2 regions of the Sphingomonas carotinifaciens genome follow, and region 2 is predicted to be linked to the other one. Evidence: riboswitches for the same ligand, from Rfam matches in the RefSeq annotation. Region 2 holds a riboswitch; the other holds the start of a gene.

Region 1 (14,220 bases), 880 kb from region 2:
GGGATGCGCTTCGAAGAAGTTGCGCTCCCCCGTCTCCCACTTGCCCTTCACATATTGCAGGATGGCGACCTTCATGCCCCAGCCGATGCTGCGGATCGCCATGCCGAAAGCGGAGGACGACTTGCCCTTGCCGTTGCCGGTATGGACGATCAACAGGCCGCGCTCCAGCGTGCGCCTGGCCTGCATCTTCTCGCGCGCCGCCTGCATCCGCTTCATCTTGGCGTTGTGGCGGGCATAGTCCTCGGGCGTATCGGTCATCGCTTGAACTCCTGTAACGCGTCGGCCAGTCGCCACACCGCGGCCGCGTCTCCGGGCAGGCCGATGCGCAACCGGTCCGGCTGGTCGGCCAGCGGCCGCACCAGGATCGCACGCTCGGCCAGATGGCGGAACAGGCGCCCGGCACCGGGTACCGCGACCAGCCGGAACAACCCCGCCCGCCCCGACACCGCGAACCCGGCTGCATCCAGTACCGCATCCAGCGCCACTGCCGCATCCCCGATCCTGCGCACCTGCTCCACCTGCCACGCCGTGTCGCCATAGGCCTGCGTCCCGATCGTCACCGCCGGCCCGCTCACCGGCCAGTCCCCCAGCAACGCCCGCAAGGCGTCCGCCAGCGCCGGCGCCGCGATGACGAAGCCCAGCCTCACCCCCGGCAACCCATAGAATTTGCCGAACGACCGCAGCACCACCAGCCTCGCGTCATCCATCGCCGCCAGCCCCGGCGCCGGGTCGGCATAGGCCTCGTCCACCACCAGCATGCCGCGCGCCAGCAGGTCGCGCGCGCTCACCGGATCCAGCCGCCGGCCGTCGGGGTTGGCGGGGCTGGCAAGAATGGTCAGGTCGTGGCCGCCCTGCCCCAGCGCCTCCCACGCGATCGGCACCGCCGCCGGCCACGCCGCCCGGTGCCCGCCATAGCCCGGCACCACCACTGCCGGACGCTCCCCCGGCATCAACAGCGCCAGCAGCCGCATCGCCAGGTCCGTCCCCGGCACCGCCACCACCGCGCGCCCCGCCGGCACCCCGAACGCACGCCCCGCCGCCGCCTCCAGCGCCGCCACCGCCCCGCTCTCCGGCAGACGTGCCAGCCCGGTCTCCCCGACCGGATAGGCGTGCGGCGCGATCCCCGTCGACAGGTCGATCCAGTTCTCGCCCCCGAACACGGCACGCGCCTCCGCCACCCGCCCGCCATGAACGTAGAACGGCGCCAGATTGCGTGCGCCGGACATCACCTCAGTACGCCAGCCGCACGCCGGCAAAGGCCGCACGCCCCTGCTGGCCGTAATCGAGCACCGTCTGGTAGCGTTCGTCGAACAGGTTCTCGATCCGGCCATAGACGGCCAGATTGCCCGTCACCGGCATCGATGCGCGCAGGTCGACCAACGTATATCCGTCCAGCCGCCGCGCATTGGCCGCATCGTTGAAGCTGTCGCCGACACTCGTCACCGTCGCCCCCGTCTCCAGTCCGAACGCCCAGCGGTAATCGGCATTCACCGTCACGCTGTGATCCGGCCGCCGCGCCAGCCGCCGCCCGAAACCGGCGGTGCCGGTCGAGCGATTCTCGGCATCCAGATAGGTATAGGCCACGCTCAGCCGCAACGCCTCGACCGGCACCAGCGCCAGGGTGAACTCCAGCCCCTGTGACCGTGCCCGCGCGACATTGTCATAGGTGCCGAACGGCCGCCCCGCACAGATGCCGGAAAGCGGCGCGGCGCACGACACGAAGGTGATCAGGTCGCGCGAGGTGCGGTGAAACCATGTCGCGCTCGCCTCGATCGCACCGTCCAGCGCGCGCTGCGTGATGCCCGCGTCCCAGCCCTTCGACCGTTCGGGATCGAGCAGCGCGTTGCCATATTCGCTCTGCAACTGGTACAGCGTCGGCGCCTTGAACCCTTCCGAATAGCTGCCCCGGAACAGCGTATTGCCGCCATTGGGCGACCAGACGCCGCTGGCCGACACCGTGGTCGCGCCGCCGAACACATTATGGTCGTCATGGCGCACGCCGCCCGTCACGGTCAGCCCTGCGACGGGCGTCACCGCCAACTGGCCATAGACGCTGAACAGCCGCGCCCGCCCGCGCGTTTCCGGCCCGCCAAAGCTCGTGGTGGTGAACCGCGTCACCTCCCGCTCCGCGCCGAACGTGCCCTGCACCGCGTCGCTCAGGTCGAGCAGCCCCTGATATTCGATACGCTCGTTGCGGCCATTGCCGCGAAACGTCTCGGTCGGCACCCCGTCCGGATCGATGTTGCGCCGCCGCGTCTGCGTATAGGCATAGCCCAGCCGGTTGCGCAGCCGCCCGTCGAACAGCGCCAGGTTCGCGCCGCCATAGCCGACGAACTGCTTCGACGTGCCATATTCGCGCGTATCGCCAAAGGTGAAGGCGGGTGCCGGAAAGCCGTCAATCTCCGTCCGGCCATCCGAATAGAAGCCGCGCAGGTCCAGCGACAGGTTGGTGGCAACGTCCACCGTCACGCTGCCATTGGCGCCGTAGTTGCGATATCCGTCGCGCTCGGTCCCGCCGGCAAAGGCGGACAGGCCGTCGCTGGTGAAATACCCGCCGCCAAGGCTCGCCGCGACCGGCCCCGCCTTGCCCGACATATTGGCGAACACCTGCCCCGTATCGCGCCAGCCCCCTTCCGCGCGCGCGTTGACCGACAGCGCCTCGGTCGGCTGCCGCGTGATCAGGTTCACCACACCGCCGATCGCCTGGCTGCCCCACAGCACCGACTGCGCACCCCGAAGCACCTCGATCCGCGCGATATTCCCCACCAGCAATCCGCCGAAGTTGAACCCGCCGCCGGGCGCCGACGGATCGTTCAGCTTGATGCCGTCGATCAGTGCCACCGTCTGGTCGGTCTCCGCACCGCGGATGCTGACCCCGGTCTGCGTGCCGATCCCGCCGTTGCGCGCGATCGTCACGCCGGGTGTCTGGCGCAGCAGGTCGGCCACCGCCACCGACTGGCGCCGCGTGATCTCGGCGGTGTCCAGCACGCTTATCGCCTGGCCCACCCGGTCGATCGGTTGCGCGGCGCGATTGGCCGTCACCACGATGCGGTCGTCGGCGCCCTGCACCTGTTCCAGTCCGGCATTGGACTGCGCGCTCTGGCCCCAGGCCGGCAGCGCGGCGAGTAGCACCGGTGCCGCCAATAGATATCGAATCGTCACAGCTCTTGTTTCCCCGTTCGCGTTCGCAACAGGGGGCACGCGCACGGGCGGCGCCGGACAAGCCCCGCTGCACCCACGCCCCCAAAGACGTCGTCACGCGAGGATCATTCCTCGATCGCCCGGCACACCCCGTCCGCGCGAAGGACAGACCGCGACAGGCAGGTCTCCTGGCTCCCGGGTCAGCGCCGCGCCCGGCCTTCCCGGATCAACTCCAGTGGCATGGGGATGGGCGAGGCTCGCCGGTCACAGTTGCGGGGGCAGCTTCGGATCACGCCGGCCCGGTCCGGGCGTCGCTTCCGAATTCCCTTTTCATCCCGTCTCCGGGAACCTGTCACGCTTGCGCCCTTAGGCGGGGGCGGGCACGGGGGCAAGATGGCGACGACGTTGTTCCTCGGGGGTGCCCGCTCGGGCAAGAGCCGGCTGGCCCAGACCGCGGCGGAGCGCTTCGCCGCGCCGCTGATCTACTGCGCGACGGGCCAGGCGTTCGACGACGAGATGGCGGAGCGCATCGCCCGGCACCGTGCCGATCGCGACGCGCGCTGGACGACGATCGACTGCCCGGTCGCGCTGCCCGCGGCGATCCGCGAGGCTGTGGGCGGTGCGATCCTAGTCGATTGCCTGACCCTGTGGCTCACCAACGTCATGCTCGGCGATCACGATGTCGCTGCCGCCCGCGCCGACCTGCTCGCCGCGATCGGCGCGGCGCGCGCGCCGCTGTTCCTCGTCTCCAACGAGGTGGGGCTCGGCCTCGTCCCCGAAACCCCGCTCGGCCGCGCGTTTCGCGACGAGGCGGGCCGGCTCAACCAGGCGGTGGCCGGGGTGGTGGAGCGCACCTATTTCGTCGCCGCCGGTCTGGCGCTGCGCCTGCAGCCGCCCGATATTTGACGTGCGCGACCCCGCCCGCAAAAGAAGATCATGCCCACCGACAAACGCACCACCGGACGACCCACCCGCGAACAGGCGCAGCAGATCAACGACCTGGTCCTCACCGGCGCGCGCGAGGCCTTTTGCTGCCGCGGCATCGACGGCACCTCGATGGAGGAGATCGCCGCCGCCGTCGGCGTCAGCAAGCACACCATCTATCGCCGCTATCCCGGCAAGATGGCGCTCCTCGATGCGGTGGTGACGCGCGACCTTGAGCGACTGGCCGAGGCGTTCGTTGAGGGCGACGGCGCGGAAAATCCCCTCGCCTCGCTGAAGCGCGCCTCGCGCCATTTCTTCGGTTTCTGCCTGTCGCCCGACAATGTCCGCTTCATGGCCTTTCTCACCTCGGAGGCCGCCTATTCGGAGGAGCTGCGCACCCGCTTCGCCGCGTGGAACCGGATCATGTCCGCGCCCATGCTCGACCGCATCCGCCACGCGCAAGCCGCCGGGCTGCTCCGCCAGGCCGATCCGACCTGCCTCTACCATCTGCTCGGCGATCTGCTCGACGGCCCGACCCGGCGCCTGCAATTCGGCCTGCCCGATCCCTTTTGCGGCCTTTCGCCGGACGCGTTTTTCGAGGAACGCTGGCGCGTCTTCCTGCGCGACGCCGCGATCTGACGGGAACGCCGGCCCACGCCGCCGCGTTCGCGCCCGCATGGCCGACGACTTCCTGATCTTCCGTCCCGACGATGTCGACCTCGCACGCTCGCCGCTGCGTCGCGGGATCGCCGAGCCGACCTATGTGCTGGGCGCGTTCAATCCCGGCATGGCGCGACTGCCGAACGGCAACCTGTTGCTGATGGTCCGCATCGCCGAGGCACTGGCGCAACCGGTGGTGGACGGCCATGTCCGCGCCATCCGCTGGACGCCCGGCGGCTATGTGCTCGACCGCTATCCCCTTGCCGGCGTCGACATGACCGACCCGCGCCAGTTCGCGCTGAAGGGCCATGCCCACCGCATGCTGGCGCTCACCTCGCTGTCCTGGCTGCTGCCGGTCGAACTCACCCCCGATGGCGAGCGCATCGTCGCGGTCCATTACGACAAGGCGATCGAGCCCGCTGCGCCCTATCAGGATTACGGCGTCGAGGATGCCCGGATCAGCCGCATCGCCGACCGCTGGTACATGACCACCTGTTCGGTCTCTGCCGAGCGTCACTGCACCACGCTCCACGTCTCCGACAACGGCATAGACTACTGGCTGGAGGGGATCGTCCTCGACCATCAGAACAAGGACATGATCCTGTTCGAAGGGCTGGTCGGCGACCGCTTCATGGCCCTCACCCGCCCGCTGGGAGAGGTGTATTTCGCCTATCCCGAGGACAGCCCCTATGTCGGCGGCCCTGCGATCAACTTCGCCGCCTCGCCCGATGCGCTCCACTGGAAGCCGCTGGAGGCACCCGGCATCCGCGCGCGCAAGGGATCCACCTCGGCGATGAAGATCGGCGGCGGCACGCAACCGGTACTGACCGATGACGGCTGGCTGACCATCTATCACGGCGTCGAACGCCGCGAGACGGTGGGCATCTATCGCAGTTTCTGGGCGCTGCTCGACCGCGACGACCCCACCCGCATCCTGCGGCTGGAGGACGATGCACCATTGATCGAGGCCGCACCCGCCCTCACCGCCGACATCGCGCACCAGATGTACCTGCCGACCCCCGTCGTCTTTTCCACCGGGCTGGCCGATGGCGGCGACCATTATCTGGTCGCCAGCGGCGAGGCCGATCTCGCCTGCCGGATGACCCGCCTGCGCAAGGATCGCTTCCGATGAGCATATCGGCCCCGGACGTCACCCCGGACGTGACCCCGAACGCACCATGGTGGCGATCCGCCGTCCTGTACCAGATCTATCCCCGCTCGTTTCAGGACAGCGACGGCGACGGCATCGGCGACCTGAACGGCATCGCCGCCCGGCTCGATTATCTGGTCGATCTCGGCGTCGATGCGATCTGGATCTCGCCCATCTTCCCCTCGCCCATGGCCGATTTCGGCTATGACGTGGAGGATTATTGCGGGATCGATCCGCGCTTCGGCACGCTGGCCGATTTCGATGCGCTGCTCGCCGCCGCCCATGCCCGCGGGCTGAAGATCCTGCTCGATTTCGTGCCGAACCACAGTTCGGACCAGCATCCCTGGTTTCGCGAAAGCCGCGCGTCGCGCACCAACCCGAAACGCGACTGGTATCTGTGGCGCGACGCCGCACCGGATGGCGGCGTGCCCAACAACTGGATCAGCGACTTCGGCGGGCCCGCCTGGGAATGGGACGAGGCGACCGGCCAATATTACTACCACGCCTTTTTGAAGGAACAGCCCGACCTCAACTGGCGCAACCCGGATGTGCGTGCGGCGATGCTGGACGTGCTGCGCTTCTGGTTCGCTCGCGGCGTCGATGGTTTCCGCATCGACGTGCTGTGGCACATGGTCAAGCATGCCGACTTCCCCGACAATCCGTTGAACCCCGCCTGGCACGTCAGCATGGGCGAGATGCACCGCGTGCTGCAACGCCACTCCACCGACCAGCCCGAGGTGCACGCCATCGCCGGCGACATGCGCCGCATCGCCGACGATTACAGCACCCCCGGCGAGGAGCGCGTGCTGATCGGCGAGATCTACCTGCCGCTCGAACGCCTGATGCACTATTACGGGCAGGACGAAAGCGGCGTCCACCTGCCCTTCAACTTCCAGTTGATCGACGCCCGCTGGGACGCGCGCACGCTGGCGCAGATGATCGCCGATTATGAGGCGGCGCTGCCCCCCGGCGGCTGGCCCAACTGGGTGCTGGGCAATCACGACCGCCCACGCAGCGCCACCAAGCGCGGGGCGGAACAGGCCCGTGTCGCCGCCATGCTGCTGCTCACCCTGCGCGGCACGCCCACCCTTTATTATGGCGACGAACTGGGGCTGGAGGATGCGGTCATCCCGCCCGACCGGGTGCAGGACCCGCGCGAGTTGCGCGAACCCGGCCTCGGCCTTGGCCGCGATCCGGTACGCGCACCGATGCCATGGGATGCCGGCGCCCATGCCGGCTTCTCCACCGCCGAACCATGGCTTCCGCTCGGAGCGGACTGGCGGACGCGGAACGTCGCGGCCGAACGGGATGACCCGGCCTCGATGCTGTCGCTGCACCGGGCGCTGCTCGCCCTGCGCCGCCGCCATCCTGCGCTGGGCGTCGGCCAGTTCCGGTTGATCGAGGCGGAGGGCGATGTCCTCGCCTATGAACGCGTCTGCGGCGACGACCGCATCGTCGTCGCACTCAATCTGGGCGCGACGCCGCACCCCGTCATCCTGCCGCCGGGCGCATGGCGCCTGCTGCTGTCCACCACCCCCGACCCCTTCACCGATACCCTTGCGCCCAACCAGGGCGTCATCCTCCAGCCAGAACGGTAACGCCCTTTTCATGAAGATCGCGATGATCGCCCCGATCGCCTGGCGCACCCCGCCGCGCGCCTATGGTCCCTGGGAACTCGTCACCAGCCTGCTGACCGAGGCGCTTGTCGCGCGCGGGGTGGACGTCACCCTGTTCGCCACTCAGGACAGCATCACCGCCGCCACCCTCGCCGGCCCCGTTCCCGCCGCCTATTCCGAAGATCCCTCGATCGACGCCAAGGTATGGGAGATGCGCCATCTCTCCACCGTCTTCGCGCGCGCGGCCGAATTCGACCTGATCCACAACCAGGCCGACTTCCCCGCCCACGCCTTCGCGCCCCTCGTCTCCACCCCGATGGTCACCACCATCCACGGCTTCTCGTCCGACCGGATCCTGCCGATGTACGCCCCCTATCAGGACCGCGTGCACTATGTCGCGATCTCGAACGCCGACCGCCACCCCGCGCTCCGCTACGCCGCCACCATCCACCACGGCATCCCGGTGGACGACTTCCCCTTCGACCCCGTCGGCAGCGATGACCTCCTCTTTTTCGGCCGCATGCACCCCGACAAGGGCGCCCGCGAAGCGATCGACGCCGCCCGCGCCACCGGCCGTCGCCTCCACATGGCCGGCATTGTTCAAGATCAGGGTTACTGGGACCGCGACGTCCGGCCGCATGTCGACGGTGATCGCGTGATCTATCACGGCCCGCTCGGCGGCGAGGCGCGCACCCGCGCACTCGGCAGCGCGAGGGCGCTTCTCCACCTCATCAACTTCGACGAACCCTTCGGCCTGTCGGTGGTCGAGGCGATGGCCTGCGGCACCCCGGTCATCGCGATCGACCGCGGATCGATGCCGGAGCTAATCGAGGACGGCGTCAACGGTTTCCTGGTAAAGGACGTGGCGGAAGCGGTAAGGGCCATCGACCGCCTCGACACCATAGACCGCGCCGCCTGCCGCCGCACGGCGGTTGAGCGCTTCTCGATCGACCGCATGGCCGACGCCTACATCGCGCTCTACCGGGACATTTTGGATACATGATGCCCTCTCCCCTTCGGGGAGCAGCGCCACGCGCCGAAGTTTATCCTGAGCTTGTCGAGGGGCTCAGGCCGAACGGATGTTGCGTCAGGTTTTGCGCGCGATGCTCTACGACTCCAAAACCGCCCGCTCCATCCGCCTGAGCATCGCGGTAAACCCCGCCAGTTCCTCCTCCGAAAACTCGGCAAACAACCGCGCCTCCAGTTCCAGCGCCTTGGGCGCCACCTGTGCGTACAGTTCCTCCCCCGCCGCGGTCAGCATCAACAGGTGCGACCGCCGGTCACCGTCATGCGGCACCCGCGCCACCAGACCGCGATCGGCCAGCGCGATCGCGGCGCGGCTGACCGTCACCTTGTCCATCCGGCTCCGCTCGCAGATCGCCGACTGGGCGATGCGGCCCTCTTCCGCCACGATCGCGACCAGCCGCCATTCGGGAATGCTCAACCCGAACAATTGCTCATACGCACTGGCGATATGCCCGCTCACCAGATTGGACGCGATCGACAACCGGTAGGGCAGGAAATCGTCCAGCCGCAGCACCGCCGCACCGCCGTCTTGCGATCGTAACATTTGACACCATCCTTCCCGTGCGGCACATTGGTAACCAACGATACCAGATTAGGAGTTGGATGCCATGTCCGTCGAAACGAACCCGCTGGGCCTGGACGGCTTCGCCTTCTGCGAGTTCACCTCGCCCGAACCCGAAGCGCTGGCCCGCCAGTTCGAGATGATGGGCTTCGTGCCTGCACATCGCCACCCGACCAAGGCGATCACCCGCTATGTGCAGGGTCGCATCAACCTGCTGCTCAATGCGGAGGAAACCGGCCAGGCCGCCGACTTCCGTGCCGAACATGGCCCGTCGGCCAGCGGCATGGGCTTTCGCGTCACCGATCCGGCCGCGGCGCACGCCCATGCGCTTCAGCACGGCGCGGTCGCGGTCGATCCCTCTGTCGGCGCGCTGGGCGCGGACAGCTTCGCGGTCGAGGGGATCGGCGGCTCCTATCTCTATCTCGTCGCCGCCGGCGGGGACATGTACGCGGACTGGACCGAAATCCCCGGCTGGCAACAGGCGGCACGGGAAAACAGCGTCGGGCTCGACCTGCTCGATCACCTGACCCACAATGTCCGCCGCGGCGAGATGCGCACCTGGTCCAGCTTCTACGGCCGCATCTTCGGCTTCGAAGAACAGAAATACTTCGACATCAAGGGCAAGGCGACCGGCCTGTTCAGCCAGGCGATGATCGCCCCCGATCAGGCGATCCGTATCCCGCTCAACGAAAGCCAGGACGAGAACAGCCAGATCGAGGAATTCATCCGGCAATATCAGGGCGAGGGCATCCAGCACCTCGCGCTGACCACCGATGACATCTACACCACCGTCGAAAAACTGCGCGAGCGCGGCGTGCGCCTGCAGGACACGATCGAAACCTATTTCGAACTGGTCGACAAGCGCGTGCCCGGCCATGGCGAGGATCTGGAACGCCTTCGCAAGAACCGCATCCTAATCGACGGCTCGGTCGAGCGTGGCGAGGGACTGCTTCTCCAGATCTTCACCGAGAACATGGTCGGCCCGATCTTCTTCGAGATCATCCAGCGCAAGGGCAATGAGGGCTTCGGCAACGGCAATTTCCAGGCGCTGTTCGAGTCCATTGAACTCGATCAAATTCGCCGGGGCGTCATCACCGTCGACGCTTAAGAAAAAAGTGGATCACGCGAAGGCGCGAAGACGCGAAGAGGTACCGTCCCGGGCAAGCGACCGCGTCAGCGGTCAAACCGATGCCTGCGGTCGATATGGGAAGGCCGCTCACGCGGCATACGCATCATCTTCGCGCCTTCGCGTCTTCGCGTGAACAATCTTCTTGCAGGAGATCGGCGATGACCGACTACACCCCCGGCTTCGGCAACCACGTTTCGACGGAGGCCGTCCCCGGCGCGCTCCCCATCGGCCGCAACTCGCCGCAGCGCCCCGCCTTCGGTCTCTATGCCGAGCAACTGTCCGGCACCGCCTTCACCGCGCCGCGTCACGAGAACCGCCGCTCCTGGCTCTACCGAATGCGCCCCACCGCGGAGCATCCGCCCTACACCCGCTACGAGGGCGCCCCCCGCTTCGCTCCGGGCACCGTCGAAGGCCCGCTGCCCCCCAACCGCCTCCGCTGGGACCCCATCGCCAATACCGCCCACGGCACCGACTGGCTCGACAGCCTGACGACGATGCTCGCCAACCGCGACCCCGCCGATCTCGAGGGCGTCGCCATCCACCTCTACGCCGCGAACAAGGACATGCAGGACCGCGTCTTCATGGACGCGGACGGCGAACTGCTCTTCGTCCCCCAGTTCGGCCGCCTCGCGATCTTCACCGAACTCGGCCGCCTCGATCTCGCCCCCGGCCAAATCGCCCTCATCCCCCGCGGCGTCCGCTTCCGCATCACCCTCCCCGACACCCAAGCCCGCGGCTATGTCTGCGAAAACCACGGCGCCCTGTTCCGCTTGCCCGATCTCGGGCCGATCGGTGCCAACGGCCTCGCCAATCCCCGCGATTTCGAGACGCCGCACGCTTGGTTCGAGGATCGGGATACCCCCACACAGGTCGTCCAGAAATATCTCGGGCATCTGTGGACGACCCAACTCGATCACAGTCCGCTCGACGTCGTCGCGTGGCACGGCAATCTTGCGCCCTGGCGCTATGACCTGTCGCGCTTCAACACGATCGGCACGGTCAGCTTCGACCATCCCGATCCGTCGATCTTCACGCTCCTGACCTCGCCCTCCGACGTGCCCGGCCGCGCCAATGCCGATTTCGTCCTGTTTCCGCCGCGCTGGATGGTGGCGGAGGATACGTTCCGCCCCCCCTGGTTCCACCGCAACGTCATGTCCGAGGCGATGGGCCTCATCACCGGCGCCTATGATGCCAAGGCGGAAGGGTTTCAGCCCGGTGGCCTCTCGCTCCACAACCTCATGGCCGGCCACGGGCCGGACCTCGCCAGTTGGCAGGGCGCCTCGCATGCCGCATTGAAACCGCACAAGATCGACGGCACGATGGCGTTCATGCTGGAAAGCTGCTGGCCCTATCGCCCCACCCGCTTCGCGCAGGATCATGCGCAGCTCGATTATGATGCGGTGTGGAAGGACTTCCCCAAGGCCCTGCTGCCGTGACCCTGCGGCTGCACGGCTATTGGCGCTCCAGCGCCGCCTACCGTGTCCGCCTCGCGCTCGGGCTGAAGGGGCTGGCCTATGAACAGGTCCCGCACGACCTGCGCACCGGCGCGCAGGCTACGCCCGACTACCGCGCACTGAACCCGCAGGCGCTGCTGCCGACGCTGGAGGCGGACGGCCTGGTCCTGACGCAAAGCCCCGCCATCCTGGAATGGCTGGACGAGCGCTTTCCCGATCCCCCGCTGCTGCCCGCCGACCCCGATGCGCGCGCCGTCGTTCGCGCCATGGCGGCGATCGTCGCCTGCGACATCCATCCGGTGAACAATCTGCGCATCCTCTCCGCGCTTCGCCGCGACTTCGACGCGCAGGATGTCGCGGTCTCGCGCTGGATACGCCGCTGGATCACGCAAGGGTTCGAAGCGCTGGAGGTCATGATCGCCCGTCACGGCGGCGGCTTCGCCTATGGCGACACACCGACGGTCGCCGATTGCCACCTGCTCCCCCAGGTCTATAACGCACTGCGCTTCGACCTCGACCTCGCCCCCTTCCCCCTCCTCGCCGCCGCCGCCGCAAAGCTCGACGCCCGCGTGCCGCAAGCCCATCCCGACGCGCAGCCGGACGCGCCATGAACGACAGCGGCGCAAGCGAAACGCGCCTGACCGCCACCCCCGCCGGTGTTCGCCTGGGGCCGCTCGACACCATCGCGGACGGTGCCGCACGCAACTTCGTTCTCCAGATGCGCGCCGGCCGTTTCCACGGCTTCATCGTCCGCCGCGGCGATGCCGTGCATGGCTATGTCGATCGCTGCCCGCACATGGGCCTGCCCCTCGCACAGGCGCTCGACGCCTATCTGACGCCTGACGGCATCCATATCGCCTGCTCCTGGCACGGCGCCGTCTTCGCGGTGGAGAATGGGCTTTGCCTCGGCGGTCCCTGCACGGGCCAGCGGCTGACGCCGTGGCCCGTTACCGTCACCGATGGCCAGATCGTCACCGCCACCAGCGACCGGGATTGATCGCGCGGCAACGATGGTGCAGCTTGGGGAGTTGTTACCGCAACCCGATACGAAAGGACGCCGTGAGCATGCTCTCCATCCTCCTTTTCGCCGCCGCCGCCGGTCAGGCCACCGACCAGCCTCCCGAATTCGGCATCGATGCGCCCACACCGAATATGTGGCAGGGCATCCAATATTATCCGACGCTCTACACCCAGGGCGATGACCGCGCCTTTCGCCGCCGCATGCTGGCCTTTCGCGAGGAAGCGTTGCAGCAACAGGCGCTCGACGGCGGCACACTGACCGCCGAACATCGCGCCGAATTGCAGCGCAAGCTCGACCGCATCCACTTCCGCTACGCCGAACGTCGCCGCCGGGCCGACATACTGGCGGTGGATAGCAATGGCCGCGCGGTCTATTCGGCCGCGACGCGTCCGACCTTTGTGCAACCCCCGGGGCTGCGCCTGACCCGCGTGGCGAACTGACCGCTGGTCAGCGCGCCGCCATCGGCCGTTCGTCCCGGCGCAGCGTCAGGACCTCGACGCCGTCCTTCGTGACCGCGACCGTATGCTCGAACTGTGCCGAGAGCTTGCCGTCGCCGGTTACCACCGTCCAGCCATCGTCCATGGTCGACACCTTGCGCGTGCCCTGGTTGATCATCGGCTCGACGGTAAAGGTCATCCCCTCGCGCAGCGGCGCGCCCGTACCCGGCCGCCCGAAGTTCAGCACATCGGGCGCCTCGTGCATCTCGCGGCCAATGCCATGGCCGCAAAAGTCGCGCACCACCGAATAGCCGTTCTTCTTGGCATGCCGCTCGATCGCAAAGCCGATGTCACCGACATGCGCGCCCGGTCGCACCTGCGCGATGCCCTTCCACATCGCCTCCTGCGCAACCCGCACCAGTCGTTTTGCGCCCGGTGACACCTCGCCGACCATGTAGGTCTTGCTGGAGTCGGCGATGAACCCGTTCTTTTCCAGCGTGATGTCCAGGTTGATGATGTCGCCGTCCCGGATGATGGTCGCCGCATCCGGCACGCCGTGGCACACCACTGCGTTGATCGAACAGTTCAACACATAGGCAAAGCCATATTGCCCCTTGCTCGCCGGCCGCGCCGCCAGATCATGGGTGATGAAGCGGTCCACCATGTCGTTCACCGCCAGCGTCGACATGCCCGCCAGATCCTGTTCGTCCAGCATCTCGAACACCGATGCCAGCAACCGGCCGGACGCGCGCATCAATGCCAGTTCGTCGGGGGTCTTCACCATATCAGGCCGCCACCCGCACGCCGCCAACCTGTGCGGCCTCGACCTGCATCCTCATGATATCGTTGAACGAAAGCGTGGGATTGCACTCAGCGATCATGCCCACCTTCATCCAGAATTCCGCCTGCGCATTGATCGACCTGCACATCACTGCGCTCGCCCGACGCGCCTCTTCATGCAGGTCGTCGTCGATCTTCACGATACCCATGCCGAATTGCTCCTCGATATGGAACATATACGTTTCATATATTCCAGGTCAATCCGCCGTGCCCCCTGCCGCCCCTCCCCATCGCAGAGGTCAGGAGATCCCGTGAGGACC
Region 2 (14,220 bases):
CAGCCGCGGCGGCGGCCGATCGGGGTGGCGAGGGAGAGGTCGAGGCGCAGGAGCGTGCCGCCGTGCGCGGCGTGGCGGCGGGCGAGGAGGGATTCGGATTCGAGGGTGACGGCGTTGGTGACGAGGCGGGTGCCAGGGGAGAGGCGTTGCCAGAGGTCGTCGAGCAGGGCGTCCGACAGGCCGCCGCCGATAAAAACCGCCTGTGGATCAGGAAGATCGGCCAATGCGTCCGGCGCGCGGCCCTCAATGATGCGCAGCCGGTCCGCGCCGAGCGCCACCGCGTTGGCGCGGGCGCGGGTGGCGCGGGTTTCGTCCGCTTCGATACCGATCGCGGCGGTGGAGGGATGGGCGAGCAGCCATTCGATCGCGATCGAGCCGGAGCCGGTGCCGATGTCCCACAACATCTCGCCGGGGCGCGGTGCGAGCGCGGACAGGGTGAGCGCACGAATTGCACGTTTCGTGATCTGTCCGTCATGCAGGAACCAGTCATCGGGACGGCCGGACGCGAGCGGAAGCACGGCACCATTGCCGGCCACCGCGACTGCGACGGCGACGGGATGGGCGATGTCGGCGGGCACGGCATCCGTCGCCCGCAGCGTGCGAATGCGCTCCCGCAGACCGCCAAGCGCCTCCATCACGGTCAGTTGGCTGGCACCGAAGCCGGCCCTGCGCAGATAATCACCAATGTCTGCAACCGCTTCGCCGTCGCGGAGGAGGACCAGCAGGCGCCGGGCGGGGGCGAGGTGAGGGCGGAGCCGTTCGAGCGGGGCGGCGTGGAGGCCGAGACAGGTGGTGTCCTCCAGCGGCCAGCCGAGCCGGGCGGCGGCGAGCGCGAAGGTGGAGGGGGCGGGGTGCGCGACCCATTCGGCGGGGGCAAGGTCGCGGGTGACGACCGTGCCGGCGCCGAACCAGAAGGGATCGCCCGAGGCGAGCATCACCACCCGCCGGCCGCGATGGGCGAGAAGCAGGGGGATGCCGTCGGCAAAGGGGACGGGCCAAGCGAGCGTTTCGGCGGTGGTTTCGCCGAGAAGCGCCAGGTGGCGGTCCGCCCCGGCGACGAGATCGGCGGCGGCGATCGCGGCGCGGCTTGCCGCGGACAGGCCGGCCGGTCCATCCTCGCCGATCCCGATGATCGTCAGCCAGGGTTTAGCGTCCGTCATGCAGCAGCCTTCCCGTCATATCCTGGTGCTGGGGGGCACGACCGAGGCGAGTGCGCTGGCCGAGGCGCTGGCCGCGCGGGGGGACGAGGCGGTGCTGAGCTATGCCGGGCGCGTCGCACGGCCACGCGCGCAGCCGATCGCCACGCGGGTCGGCGGCTTTGGCGGCGTGGACGGGCTGGTGCGATACCTGCGCGACGAGGGGGTGACGCATCTGGTGGATGCGACGCACCCCTTTGCCGGGCAGATGAGCGCCAACGCCGTGGCGGCCGCCGAACGGGCGGGCGTGCCGCTGGTCGCGCTGACCCGGCCCGGCTGGCGCGCGAAAGCCGGCGACCGGTGGCAGCGTGTGCCCGACATCGCCGCCGCGGTCGCCGCGCTGGCAGGACCGCCGCGCCGGATCATGCTGGCGCTGGGGCGGATGCATGTCGGCGCGTTCGCGATGCGGCCGCAGCATTTCTACCTGCTCCGCTTCGTGGAGGCGGGCGGCGAGGCGCCGCCGCTGCCACACCATCATCTGGTGATCGACCGGGGCCCGTTCGATGCCGAGGGCGATCGGCGGTTGATGGTGGCGCATGGCATCGACCTGGTGCTGGCCAAGGATGCGGGGGGCACAGGCGCGAGCGCCAAGCTGGACGCGGCGCGCGCGCTGGGCCTGCCGGTGATGCTGATCGACCGGCCGGCGGTGCCCGCCCGGCGCGAGATGCATGACGTGGCGGCGGTGCTGGACTGGATCGATCATGACGCGGATCGCGGCGTGTAGAGGATGGGCGTGCCCGGCCGGGCGATGACGCGCGTCGTGCCGGACCCGACAATGACGATGGTGCGCATGTCGGCCATGTCGCCGCGAGCCTGGGGAAGCGGGACGACCGAAAGCTGCTCCTGCGGCGTGGAGACGGCGCGGGCGAACAGCACGGGGCGGTCGTCGGCGCAGGTGTCGCGCAGGACCGCCAGCACGCGGTCCAGCGTATCGGGCCGGGCGCGCGAGCGGGGATTGTAGAAGGCCATGGCAAAATCGGCCTCGGCCGCAAGGGCCACGCGGCGTTCGATCAGCGCATGCGGCTTCAGATTGTCGGACAGGTTGATCGCACAGAAATCGTGGCCGAGCGGCGCGCCGGCACGCGCGGCGGCGGCCAGCATCGCGGTGATGCCCGGCAGCACGCGGATATCGAGCGCGGCGTGGACGGGGTTCGCCTCCACCACCTCGAACACCGCCGCCGCCATGGCGAAGACGCCGGGATCGCCCGACGAGACGACGACCACGCGGCGGCCCGATGCGGCCAGCGCCAGGGCATGGGCGGCGCGGTCCAGCTCGACCCGGTTGTCCGAGGGGTGGAGCGTCAGGCCGTCGCGCGGCGCGATGCGCGCGACATAGGGAATATAGCCGATCACGTCGGTCGCCTGCGCAAGCGCGGTGGTAACCTCGGGCGTGACCAGCGCTTCGTCGCCGGGGCCGAGGCCGGCGATGGCGAGCCAGCCCGGATTGTCCTTGGCGATCATGGGCGGCGCCCCTGACCGTGGATCAGCGCGATCGAGAAATAGGGTGCGGTGGCGGGCGCGTCGCACAGGCGGGTGACGCGTTCGCCCGCCATCGCGGCATGTTCGACCAGCCATGCCTGATCCGCGCGACCGGCGGCGGCCAGCGCGCGGCGCAGCTTGGCGAGGTGTCGACCGATCTTCATCACGACCAGTGCGTCGGTATCGCGGATGCGGCGGGTGAGCTCCTCCTCCGGCAGGGTCGCCATTGCGATCGTCAGCACATCGTCGCCCCAGGTGATCGGCGCGCCGCTGGCGGTCCAGGCGCCGGACATGCCGGTGATGCCGGGCACGACCTCCACCCCCACGCGACCGGACAGCCGGGTGTAGAGATGCATGAACGAGCCGTAGAAGAAGGGATCGCCCTCGCACAGCACCACGACATCCTCGCCGGTGGCGGCGAGGTCCGCCAGCTTTTCCGTCCACTGCGCGTAGAAGGCGGCGAGGCAGGCATTGTAGCGCGGATCGGCCACCGCGATCTCGGTGGTGACGGGATATTCCATCGCGTGTTCTACCGCATCGTCACGCAGCATGCCCTGCACGATGGTGCGGGCATGGCCGGTGCGACCGGCCTTGCGGAAAAAGGCGATGTGACGGCTGCTGCGGATCAGCCGGTCGGCGCGCACGCTCATCAGGTCGGGCGCGCCGGGGCCGAGGCCGACCCCCCGGATGGTGCCGCTCATTCCGCGCGGCTCGCCAATGCGTTGATCGCCGCGACGGTGATCGCGCTGCCGCCCAGTCGGCCGGCGACCGTGACGGACGGCACCGGCGGCGCGGCGAGCAGCGCCTCCTTCGATTCCACCGCGCCGACAAAGCCGACCGGGCAGCCGATGATGGCGGCGGGGCGGGGGCAGGCGGGGTCCTCCAGCATGTTGAGCAGGTGGAAAAGCGCGGTGGGGGCGTTGCCGATCGCGACCAGCGCCCCGGCGAGATGCGGGCGCCACAATTCCAGCGCGGCGGCGGAGCGGGTGGTGCCCATCGTCCGCGCCAGATCGGGAACGGCAGGATCGCGCAGCGTGCAGAGAACGGCGTTGTCGGCGGGCAGGCGGGCGCGGGTCACCCCCTCGCTGACCATGTGCGCGTCGCACAGGATCGGCGCGCCCGCCGCCAGCGCGGCTCGTGCGGCGGCGGCGAAGCCGGGGGTGAAGCGGATATGGTCGGCCAGTTCGACCATGCCGGCGGCGTGGATCATGCGGACGGCGACGGGCTCTTCCTCCGCCGGGAAGCGCGCCAGATCGGCCTCGCGCCGGATGGTGGCGAAGGACTGGCGATAGATGGCGGCGCCATCGGTTTCGTAAGAGTGGGGCATCACTGGGGTCCGAAAAGGGCGAGCACCTGATCCGGCGACAGGCCGGACCGGGGTGGGTGGGCAAGGTCGAAGCGGCCGTCGCGGCCGGTGAGAACGATGTCGGCCGGGTGGGCGCGGGCGCAGTGCTTGGCGCAGGCGGAGACGTGGAGCGTGCCGGGGACGAGAGGGGCAAGGCGGGTGGCGAGCGCCCGCGTTTCCACGCTGGCCTGCGGACAGGCAGGCGCGCCGGGGCAGGCATCGACATCCATCAGCGGCGAGGGGGCGGTGAGGAAGCCGGGGGCGTCCGTGCCACCCTCGACCAGCATCCGGCGCCAGGGAGTGAGGCGCAGTGCCTCCGCACCGCTGGCGTGGAGAAAGGCGGCAAGCGTGGCGGCGTCGGTGCGGCCGAAGGGGATGCCGCGCACCGCGGGCGCGGGTTGCGGAATGGCGCGGGTGGGGGCGGGAGCGTGCGGCCCGGTGGCCCAGCCGGGCAGGGGCACGGCGTGGCGGGCCATGCGGCGGGCCTGCACACCGCCGGTGGCGAGGAACCAGCGGGCGAGCGCGATCAGCGCGTCGGGGGCTTCGTTCGCGGTGATCGTGCAGCCGGTGGCGCGGCCCTCTGCGCGCAGGAGCAGGGCGCCGTCACTCGCGCGTTCGATGCGGAAGTCGGCGGGCGTCCGAGTCAGGATCGGGGCGGGGCCGGCGTCGATCGCGAAGCCCATCTTGGGCGGCAGGTCGGGCAGGTCTGGCAGGCGACCCAGCAGTGCGGTGGCGATGGCATGGGTGTCGTCGCCCGCCTGCCAGTCGGGAGCGGTGAGGATGGTGCGGCGTGCCTCCATCGCAGGGTCGGCGTCGACCAGATGGTGGTGCTGGAGATCGGACAGGAGGGCGGGCCAGCCCGCCTCGGTCACGCCGCGCAGTTGCAGGTTGGCACGGTTGGTGAGGTCGATCATGCCGTTGCCGTGGGTTTGCGCGGCCTGTGCCAGCGCGCGCGCTTGCGTACCGGTCAGGCGCGACAGGCGCGGGCGGATGCGGACGAGCAGGCCGTCGCCGGCCATCATCGGTCGCCATGCATCGGGGCACCAGCCGCGGATCATAGCCCCGTGTCCAGGGCGGCGGCGATCGAGTTGCGGCGGGTGCGCCACAGACCGGCGGCGTGGAGGGCGGCGAAACGCGCCTCCATCGCGGCGAGGGCCTGCGGATTGGCGGCGGCGAGAAAGGCGCGGACCTGCGGGTCGGCGAGCGTCGCTTCGTAATAACGGTCGAACAGTTCGGGGGCGACGGCGTCCGCCAGGTGCGAAAAGGCGCCGAGATGGTCGAGCGTGGCGGCGATCTCGGCGGCACCGCGAAAGCCGTGGCGCATCATGCCCGCGATCCAGCCGGGATGCGCGGCGCGGGCATGGACGACGCGGGCGATCTCCTGCGGCAGCGTGCGGGTGCAGATGCGCTCGGGGTCGCGCGCGTCGAGATGGTAGAGCGCGGCCGATCCGCCGGTGAGCGCCCGGGCGGCGGCGAAGCCGGCTTCGTGCGCGGCATAGTCGGCGGCGAGCAGCAGGTCGGTTTCGGGCAGGTCCTGGACGTGGACGAAGCCTTGCGCGGCACCGACCCGCGCGGCGATGCCGGCGGGATCGTGGGCATCGCCGGCGTCGAGGGCATGGGCGGAGGCGGCGAGCCAGGCGCGGCCGGCGGCTTGCCGGGCCTGCGGCGTGTAGGTCTCGCCAAGGTCGCCGAGGCCGACGCCGTAGCGTCCGGGGGCGGGGCCGTAGACGCGGGGGGTTGCGTCGCCGGCGACGAAGGGGTTGCGGTCGACGGGTTCGTCGCGAAGGGCGAGCGCGCGGACGGCTTGGCCGAAGAGCTGGATCAGGGTGGGAAAGGCGTCGCGGAACAGGCCGGAGACGCGCAGCGTGACGTCGACGCGGGGGCGGTCGAGCCGGGCGAGGGGCAGGATCTCGAAGCCGGTGACGCGGGTGGAGCGGTGGTCCCATACCGGCTCGACGCCGAGCAGGTGGAGCGCCATGGCGAACTCCTCGCCCGCGGTGCGCATCGTGGCGGAGCCCCAGAGATCGACCACCAGGGTGCGCAGCCAGTCGCCCTCGTCCTGGAGATGGCGGCGGACGAGTTCGTCGGCGAGGCGGATGCCCTGCTGGTGCGCGGCGCGCGAGGGGGTGGCGCGCGGGTCGATGGTGTAAAGGTTGCGGCCGGTGGGCAGCACGTCGCTGCGCCCGCGATGGGGCGAGCCGGCGGGGCCGGGGGAAACATGGGCGCCGGCCAGCCCGGCGAGCAGGCCGGCGCGCTCGGCCTGTCCTTGCGGACCGCGGCCATAGATGTGCAGGCCGTCGCCATATTGGCTGTCCTTCACGTCGCAGACGAACGCGTCGATGCGCGCGATGTCGGGGCCCATGGCGAGGCCGGCGGCGGCGGCTTCGTCGGTGATGTCGGTGCGCAGCCGGTCCCGGCGGGCGGGGTCGAGGCCGTCGGCGCTGGCGAATTCGTCGAGCAGCGCCTCCAGCCGGGCGAGGCCGGCGCCGGTGCCGCTGCGGACCAGCGGCGGGGGCGCGTGGCCCAGGGTGACGGCGCCGATGCGGCGCTTGGCCTGCGCGGCCTCGCCCGGATCGTTGACGATGAAGGGGTAGAGGACGGGCAGGTCGCGGACCAGCGCGTCGGGCCAGCACGCGCCCGACAGCGCGACCGCCTTGCCGGGGAGCCATTCCAGGGTGCCGTGGGCGCCGACATGGATGATGGCGTCGGTGCCGCGGGCGTGGAGCCAGAGATGGAAGGCGACATAGGCATGGGACGGGCAGCGCGACAGGTCGTGATAGTCGTCGGCGCGGGTGTCGGGACGGCCGCGCTCGGGCTGCAGCGCGATCAGGGTGTTGCCGTGGGCGATGGCGGGGAAGTGGAAGGCGTCGCCTTGCGGTTCGCCCCAGCTTTGCCGGAGATCGGTGCGCAGCGCGGGGGGGAGCGTGGCGAGCGCGGCGCGGTAGTCGGCAAGCGGCCAGCGAATCGTGCGCGTGGCGAGGGCCTGCGCCAGATCGGGGGCGGGGGGCACGCCGATGTCTTCGAGGATGGCGTGGGTGGAGGCGATGGCGTCGAGGCCGACGGCGTGCGCCATCTGGTGCGCCTTGCCGGGATAGGTGGAGAGGATGATCGCGGTGCGGCGCCGTGTGGCGGGGGTTTGCCCGAGGCGGATGCGCGCGGCGACGCGCGCGGCGATGGCGGCGATGCGTTCGGGGTCGGGGCGGTGGCGGCGGGGGGCGAAGTCGAGCGCGGGGTCGTGGGGGGCGTCTTCCTTGAAGCTGGCGACGCCGGCGAAGAGGCGGCCGTCGACCTCGGGCAGGACGACGTGCATGGCGAGGTCGGCGGGGGAAAGGCCGCGGGGGGCCCCGGTCCATGCGGCGTGGGTGGAGGTGGCGAGCGCGACCTGAAAGATCGGCGCGCCCCCTGTGTCGAGGGGGGCGGAAAAGGCGGTGGCGTTGAGGATGGCCGCGGGGGCGAGGTGCGCGATCCAGCGGTGGAGCCAGCCTTGTGCTTCCTCGGCTTTCAGGGAGGGGAGATAGAGGGGGAGGACGGCGAAGCCGCGATCCTCCAGCGCGGTCCGCAGCGCGGCGATCGGGGCCGTGTCGTCGGCGACGCGGTAGGCGCGGTAGAAGAGGATGAGGACGGTGGGGGCCTTCGCGGTGAGCGCGAAGGCGGCGGGGCAGGTTGGGTTCCAGGCGCCGACCGGGGGGATGGGAGGTGGGGCTTGTGCTTCGACTTCGCTTGGGCCGAACGGGTCGGGGAGGTTGGCGGCTTTTGCCAACAGGTCGAGCGCCTGGCCGGCGGCGGTGGGGCCGCCTTGTTCGCAAAGCCCGGCCAGCGTGCGGAGCAGGGGGACGGGGAGCGTGGAGGCCTTGTCGAGGCGCACATCCTCGCGGCCATCGGCGGGGAGGACGGCGAGCGCGATGCCGTGGTCGCGCGCGATGCGCTCCATCTGCGACAGGCCGTAGCTCCAATAGGAGGGGCCGCCGATCAGGCGGATCAGGATCGCCTTTGCATGTACCGCGGTGCGCTCGACATAGGTGTCGACCGACAGCGGATGGGCGAGCTGCTCCAGATTGGCGAGGCGCAGCGAGGCGCGCCCCGCCCCCTGCCAGCCGGCGGCAAAGGCACGCAGGTCGCTGTCGGAGAAGGAGAGCACCAGCAGGTCGCCGGGGCTTTGCCCCAGATCCCGGGGCACGGCGCCCTCCTCCAGTCCGTGGCTCTCGCGAAAGACGAGATGCATGGCCGGATCAGCCCGCCAGCGCGGTCCGTATCGCGGGCGGGTCGATGCGGTCATGCTCGGCGATGACGACGAGGCGGGTGGCGCGCGCCTCGTCCGCGCGCCACGGCCGGTCATATTGCGTGCGGACGCGGCCGCCGACCGCCTGGACGAGCAGGCGCATCGGCTTGCCCGACACCGCGGCATAGCCCTTCACGCGCAGGATGTCGTGCGAGGCGGCCAGCGCCTCGATCCGGGCGGCGAGCGCGTCGGGCGTGGCGATTTCGGGCAGATCGACGACGATGCTGTCGAAATCCTCATGCTCGTGATCGTCGGCACCGTCATGATGCGAGGGGCGGGCGGCGATGTCGTCCTCGGCGGCGGCGCCGAGGCCCAGCACGACCCGCGGATCGATGATGCCGTCGGTCAGCTCGACCACGGGCAGCGGGCGCGGCGCCTGCGCGGCGATGACGGCGCGGGCGGCGGCGAGGCCGTCCGGCCCCGCCAGATCGGCCTTGGTGAGCAGCACGAGATCGGCGCAGGCGAGCTGGTCCTCGAACACCTCGGCCAGCGGGGTTTCATGGTCGAGGCTGGGGTCGGCGGCGCGCTGCGCATCGACCGCGGCGAGATCGGATGCGAAACGGCCGGCGGCGACCGCCTCCGCATCCGCCAGCGCGATGACGCCGTCGACGGTGATGCGCGAGCGGATCGCGGGCCAGTCGAATGCTTTCAGGAGCGGCTTGGGCAGCGCGAGGCCGGAGGTTTCGATCAGGATGTGATCGGGGCGTGGGTCGAGCGCGAGCAAGGCTTCGACGGTTGGCACGAAATCGTCGGCGACGGTGCAGCAGATGCAGCCGTTTGCCAGCTCGACGATGTTTTCCGCCGGGCAATCGGGAATGGCGCACCCCTTCAAGATGTCGCCGTCGACGCCGAGCGTGCCGAATTCATTGACCACGACCGCGAGGCGGCGGCCGTTCGCGGCGCGGATCAGGTGGCTGATCAGCGTCGTCTTGCCCGCCCCCAGAAAGCCGGTGACGATGGTGACGGGGACTTTGGATAGATCCGGGGAAAGATCCGGCATGTGCATTCTCCGCCCGCGCCTTGCATCAACGACAAAACGGACGGGGCTTGCCTGACGGCGGGCACGCGGACTCCGGGCGGACGCGGGGCAGGCGTCCGAAGCCACGCACCGTTTGCGACCCCGGCCGCATCCAGTGTCGTCGCTCAGACGGAGAACCGTGCCTTGGCCATCCCCTGGACCCAGGCAAGAGCGACACCGCGCCGGCAGGTCTCCTGGCTCACGGGTCGTCGCGATCGCGGCACGGCCTTCCCGGATCGAAACCCAGTGGCTGCCCCGACAAAGGGGCGTGTGCCGCGCGCTCTCCGCTTACAGTTGCAGGGACAGCCGTGGATTTGCACCACATTCCCATTCAAAGCCCTTGAGGGGCACCGGCGCGCGTCGGGGCGGATGATCCGCCCCGGCCACGGCTTTAGCGGGCGGGTGCGGGGCCGACAACAGGCGTGTCGTCGAAGCGCTTCCACCGGTAGATGGCGAAGCTGACCAGCCAGCAGGCAACGAACAGGCCGACGATCGCGAAGCCCAAGCCGTTGAAGCTGCCGCCGAGATCGGTGGCCAGCGTCCACACGCCGCCGCGAAGCTCCAGCTTGTCGGCGATCAGGGCCAGCGTCTCGATCCCGCCGATCGCGATGGCGACGATCGCGGAGACGAGGGTGATGGTGATGTTGTAGTAGAGTTTTCTGATCGGCTTCACGAACGCCCAGCGATAGGCGCCGAGCATCACCACCCCGTCCGCGGTGTCGACCAGCGCCATGCCGGCGGCGAACAGGGCGGGCAGGACGAGGATGGTGGCGATGCTCATGCCATCGGCGGCCTGTGCGGCGGAAAGCCCCAGGATCGCGACCTCGGTCGCGGTGTCGAAGCCGAGCCCGAACAACAGGCCGAGCGGCGCCATGTGCCAGCTTTTGGTGACCAGCCGGAACATTGGCCGGAACAGCCGCGACAACGGTCCGCGCGCGGCGGTGAGCATGTCGAGATCGGCCTCTTCATAGATGCCGCCGGCGCGGACGTGGCGGAAGCTGGCCCAGACCGAGCGCAGGATCAGGAGGTTCATCGCGGCGATGGCGAACAGGAAGGTCGCGGAGATGCCGGTGGCGACGACGCCGCCGACCTGTCCGAACGCCTCGAATCGGGCGAGCGCGTTGGCGGTCAGCGCGACCGCGACGGCGGCGACCAGCACGATGGCGGAATGGCCGAGCGCGAACCAGAAGCCGACGGCGACCGGGCGCTGGCCGTCCTGCATCAGCTTGCGGGTGACGTTGTCGATCGCGGCGATATGGTCGGCATCGACCGCGTGGCGCAGGCCCAGCCCCCAGGCGAGCGCGGCGGTGCCGAGCAGCAGCGCATCGTGGCGGGCGAGCGCAAGCGCCCAGGCCCAGCAGGCGAGATTGGCGAGGATCAGCAGCGCGAACAGCGCGGCGATGCGGCGTTTCAGGGGGGAATCGGACAGGGTCATGCGGCAATCCGGCGGGCGTCCGACATGACGGGGGCCTACCACCGGCGCGAACCGGTGGCCGGCGCCGCAGGACCGACCGGACGCCATGAGCGGCCGGGCACGCGTCGCCGTGGCGGCCCCCGCCGCCTGGGTGCGCGTCGCTCAACGGACCAGCCGTGCCGCGGCCATCCCCTGGACCGGCGGACAAGAGCGACCTGACGCCGGCAGGTCTCCTGGCTCGCGGGTCACAGCCACGGTGCCGTACCTTCCCAGATCGAACGGTCGACCCGTTCGGTCCAGTGGCTGTGCCCTTGATGGGGCACGTCCGGCACCGCGCTCGCCGCTTACAGTTGCAGGGACAGCCGCGGATTGGGGCGGCTCGGCGGCCGCCTTTCACCGTGTTCCCTTTTAAGCCCCTTGTGGGGGCACCGGCGCGATCGGCGACGGGGGTAGGGTGTGTGGGGGCGGGGGGCAAGTATCTTCCACCCCTCTCGCCCACGGGGAGAGGGAAGGGGCCCGCTGCCGCCAGGCAGTGGGAAGGGTGAGGGGATGCCGCGGGCGATGCGCTGTTTGGCGGCCCCTCACCCTCCCCACGGCTAAAGCCGCGGGTCCCCTCCAGCATCAGGTCGCCCCTGCCCCCGGCATGGGCTGAACAGCGCGGGGCGCCGTTCACCTGATGCTCCCCAGAGGGGAGAGGGCGTAGGGGGCCTTCCTCCTATCTCGGTTAAGTGGTTTGCGTCGTGCGCGGTTTGGGGTAGCGAGCGGATATGGCTTCCACGATCGCATGCGATGTCGCGATCGTCGGTGCGGGTCTGGCGGGTAGCCTGGTCGCACTGGCGCTGAAAGGACGGCACCCGGACCTCGACGTCCGGCTAGTCGATGCGGGCGACAGCATCGGCGGCAACCACCTGTGGTCGTTCTTCGGCAGCGATGTTGCGCGCGCCGACCGCTGGATCGTGGAGCGCGCCGTCGCCCATGCCTGGGCCAGCTATGACGTGGCGTTTCCGGCGCATGGCCGGACGATCGCGCAGCCCTATTACTCGATCGAGAGCAGCCGGCTGGACCGGGTGGTGCGCGCCACCCTGCCCGAACAGGCGCTGTTGCTGGGGCGCAAGGCGCTGGGCGTGTCGGCGACCGCGGTGGTGCTGGCCGATGGCGACCGGATCGAGGCGAAGGGCGTGATCGACACGCGCGGGACGGGCGACCTGTCCACGCTGGATTGCGGATGGCAGAAATTCGTCGGGCGCGAACTGGCGCTGGCGGCGCCGCACGGGCGCGAGCGGCCGGTGGTGATGGATGCGACGGTGAAGCAGGTGGACGGTTACCGCTTCGTCTACGTCCTGCCCTTCGGGGCCGACCGCATCTTCGTCGAGGACACCTATTATTCGACCTCCGCCGACCTCAACCGCGGGGCGATCGTGCCGCGGCTGGAGCGATATGCCGCGGCGATGGACTGGGACGTCACCGAGGTCGTCCGCGAGGAAGCCGGCGTGTTGCCGGTGGCGATGGGCGGCAATTTCGAGGCTTATTGGCGATCGGGCGGGGCCAAGACGCCCAAGGCCGGGATGCGCGCCGGGCTGTTCCACCCGACCACCGGCTATTCGCTGCCCGATGCGATCCGTACGGCCAGCGCGATCGCGGCGCGGCGCGACTTTGCGGGCGCGGACCTGCACGACCTGACCTATGGTCTGGCGCGGGACGCCTGGGACGCGCGCAAATTCTATCGTATGCTCGACACCATGCTGTTTCGGGCCGCCGAGCCCGAGGAACGCTACCGCGTGCTTGAGCGCTTCTATCGACTGGCGCCCGGCCTTATCGGGCGCTTCTATGCAGGACAATCGACCATGGCCGACAAGGCGCGTATCCTGACCGGCCGGCCGCCGGTGCCGATCGGCCGCGCGATCTCCGCGCTGAGGGGGGCCCGCGCATGAAGACCGCGATCGTCATCGGGTCGGGTTTCGGCGGGCTGGCGCTCGCCATCCGCCTGCAATCGGCGGGCGTGCAGACCACGATCGTGGAGTCGCGCGACAAGCCGGGCGGGCGGGCCTATTACTGGGAACGCGACGGCTTCACCTTCGATGCCGGGCCGACCGTGATCACCGATCCCAACTGCCTGCGCGAGCTGTGGCAGCTTACCGGCCGCGAGATGGCGGACGATGTGGTGCTCGATCCGGTCAACCCCTTCTACCGGCTGAACTGGGTCGACGGGACCAATTTCGACTATACCAACGACGACACGCTGCTGCGCTCCGAGATCGCCAAGCTGGAGCCGGACGATGTTGCCGGCTATCAGCGCTTCCTCGACTATGCGGCGGGCGTGTACCGGGAAGGCTATGAAAAGCTGGGCCATGTCGCGTTCCTCGACTTCGCGTCGATGGTGAAGGCGGCGCCGGCCCTGGCGAAGTACCAGGCTTGGAATTCGGTCTACGCGATGGTGTCCAAGTTCGTGAAGTCGGAGAAGCTGCGCGAGGCCTTGTCCTTCCACACGCTGCTGGTCGGCGGCAATCCGATGACGACGAGCGCGATCTATGCGCTGATCCACAAGCTGGAGCGCGACGGCGGCGTGTGGTTCGCGCGCGGCGGCACCAACCGGCTGGTCGCCGCGATGGTGACGCAGTTCGAGCGGATCGGCGGCGTGGTGCGGCTGGGCGATCCCGTCACGCGGATCGAGACGCTGGGCGACCGTGCGACGGGCGTGGTGACGAAGAGCGGCTGGACCGGGCAGGCGGATGCGATCGCGTCCAACGCGGACATCATGCACAGCTACCGCGACCTGCTGGGCGACAATCGCTCGGCCAAGCGCGTGACCAACCGGCTGGAGCGCAAGAAATATTCGCCGTCGCTGTTCGTGGTGCATTTCGGGATCAAGGGGACGTGGCCGGGCATCCCGCATCACATGATCCTGTTCGGACCGCGCTATAAGGGGCTGCTGACCGACATCTACGATCACGGGGTGCTGGCGGAGGATTTCTCGCTCTATCTGCACCACCCGACCGTGACCGATCCCAGCCTTGCGCCCGAGGGGCATTCGACCTTCTACGCGCTGGCGCCGGTGCCACACATGGGCAAGTTCCCGATGGACTGGGCCGAGGTCGGGCCGATCCTGGAAAAGCGCATCCTGGACGAGGTCGGCCGGCGGCTGATCCCCGATATCCATGAGCGGATCGTGACCAAATTCTCCTATGCGCCCAGCGACTTCGCAACCGACCTGAACGCGCATATGGGCTCGGCCTTCTCGCTGGAGCCGATCCTGACGCAGAGCGCCTATTTCCGGGTGCACAACCGCGACGATGCGATCCCGAACCTGTATTTCGTGGGTGCCGGCACGCATCCGGGGGCGGGAATTCCGGGCGTGGTCGGCTCGGCCAAGGCAACGGCGCGGCTGATGCTGGAGGATCGCTGAGGGGGAGCGGGCCGGCACCGCCCTAATCGAGCCGATCCACATCCTCGTCATGGCCGGTGCCGGAGCTGAGAAACGCCAGCCCCATC

The links. Region 2 has a riboswitch for cobalamin ahead of GQR91_RS06440 (HoxN/HupN/NixA family nickel/cobalt transporter). Riboswitches for the same ligand answer to the same signal wherever they lie in the genome.
Region 1: another riboswitch for cobalamin. It lies ahead of GQR91_RS10740 (TonB-dependent receptor plug domain-containing protein); the one in region 2 lies ahead of GQR91_RS06440 (HoxN/HupN/NixA family nickel/cobalt transporter).

Annotation. Positions count from the first base shown of each region.
Region 1 covers NZ_WSUT01000005.1:1,817,640-1,831,859, reverse strand. Annotated here, with positions in the region: gene cobO (cob(I)yrinic acid a,c-diamide adenosyltransferase) at 1-258, opposite strand, end outside; gene GQR91_RS10745 (aminotransferase class I/II-fold pyridoxal phosphate-dependent enzyme) at 255-1,226, opposite strand; gene GQR91_RS10740 (TonB-dependent receptor plug domain-containing protein) at 1,231-3,162, opposite strand; cobalamin riboswitch at 3,303-3,509, opposite strand; gene cobU (bifunctional adenosylcobinamide kinase/adenosylcobinamide-phosphate guanylyltransferase) at 3,535-4,047, shown strand; gene GQR91_RS10730 (TetR/AcrR family transcriptional regulator) at 4,078-4,704, shown strand; gene GQR91_RS10725 (glycoside hydrolase family 130 protein) at 4,742-5,857, shown strand; gene GQR91_RS10720 (alpha-amylase family glycosyl hydrolase) at 5,854-7,473, shown strand; gene GQR91_RS10715 (glycosyltransferase family 4 protein) at 7,484-8,494, shown strand; gene GQR91_RS10710 (MarR family winged helix-turn-helix transcriptional regulator) at 8,600-9,061, opposite strand; gene hppD (4-hydroxyphenylpyruvate dioxygenase) at 9,126-10,187, shown strand; gene hmgA (homogentisate 1,2-dioxygenase) at 10,367-11,644, shown strand; gene maiA (maleylacetoacetate isomerase) at 11,641-12,273, shown strand; gene GQR91_RS10690 (Rieske (2Fe-2S) protein) at 12,270-12,659, shown strand; gene GQR91_RS10685 (hypothetical protein) at 12,728-13,123, shown strand; gene map (type I methionyl aminopeptidase) at 13,131-13,904, opposite strand; gene GQR91_RS10675 (ParD-like family protein) at 13,906-14,109, opposite strand.
Region 2 covers NZ_WSUT01000005.1:935,538-949,757, forward strand. Annotated here, with positions in the region: gene cbiE (precorrin-6y C5,15-methyltransferase (decarboxylating) subunit CbiE) at 1-1,160, opposite strand, end outside; gene GQR91_RS06405 (cobalt-precorrin-6A reductase) at 1,159-1,920, shown strand; gene cobJ (precorrin-3B C(17)-methyltransferase) at 1,896-2,657, opposite strand; gene cobI (precorrin-2 C(20)-methyltransferase) at 2,654-3,376, opposite strand; gene GQR91_RS06420 (precorrin-8X methylmutase) at 3,373-4,002, opposite strand; gene GQR91_RS06425 (cobalamin biosynthesis protein CobG) at 4,002-5,078, opposite strand; gene cobN (cobaltochelatase subunit CobN) at 5,075-8,242, opposite strand; gene cobW (cobalamin biosynthesis protein CobW) at 8,250-9,299, opposite strand; cobalamin riboswitch at 9,485-9,686, opposite strand; gene GQR91_RS06440 (HoxN/HupN/NixA family nickel/cobalt transporter) at 9,709-10,752, opposite strand; cobalamin riboswitch at 10,938-11,179, opposite strand; gene crtY (lycopene beta-cyclase CrtY) at 11,499-12,662, shown strand; gene GQR91_RS06450 (phytoene desaturase) at 12,659-14,134, shown strand; gene GQR91_RS06455 (hypothetical protein) at 14,157-14,220, opposite strand, start outside.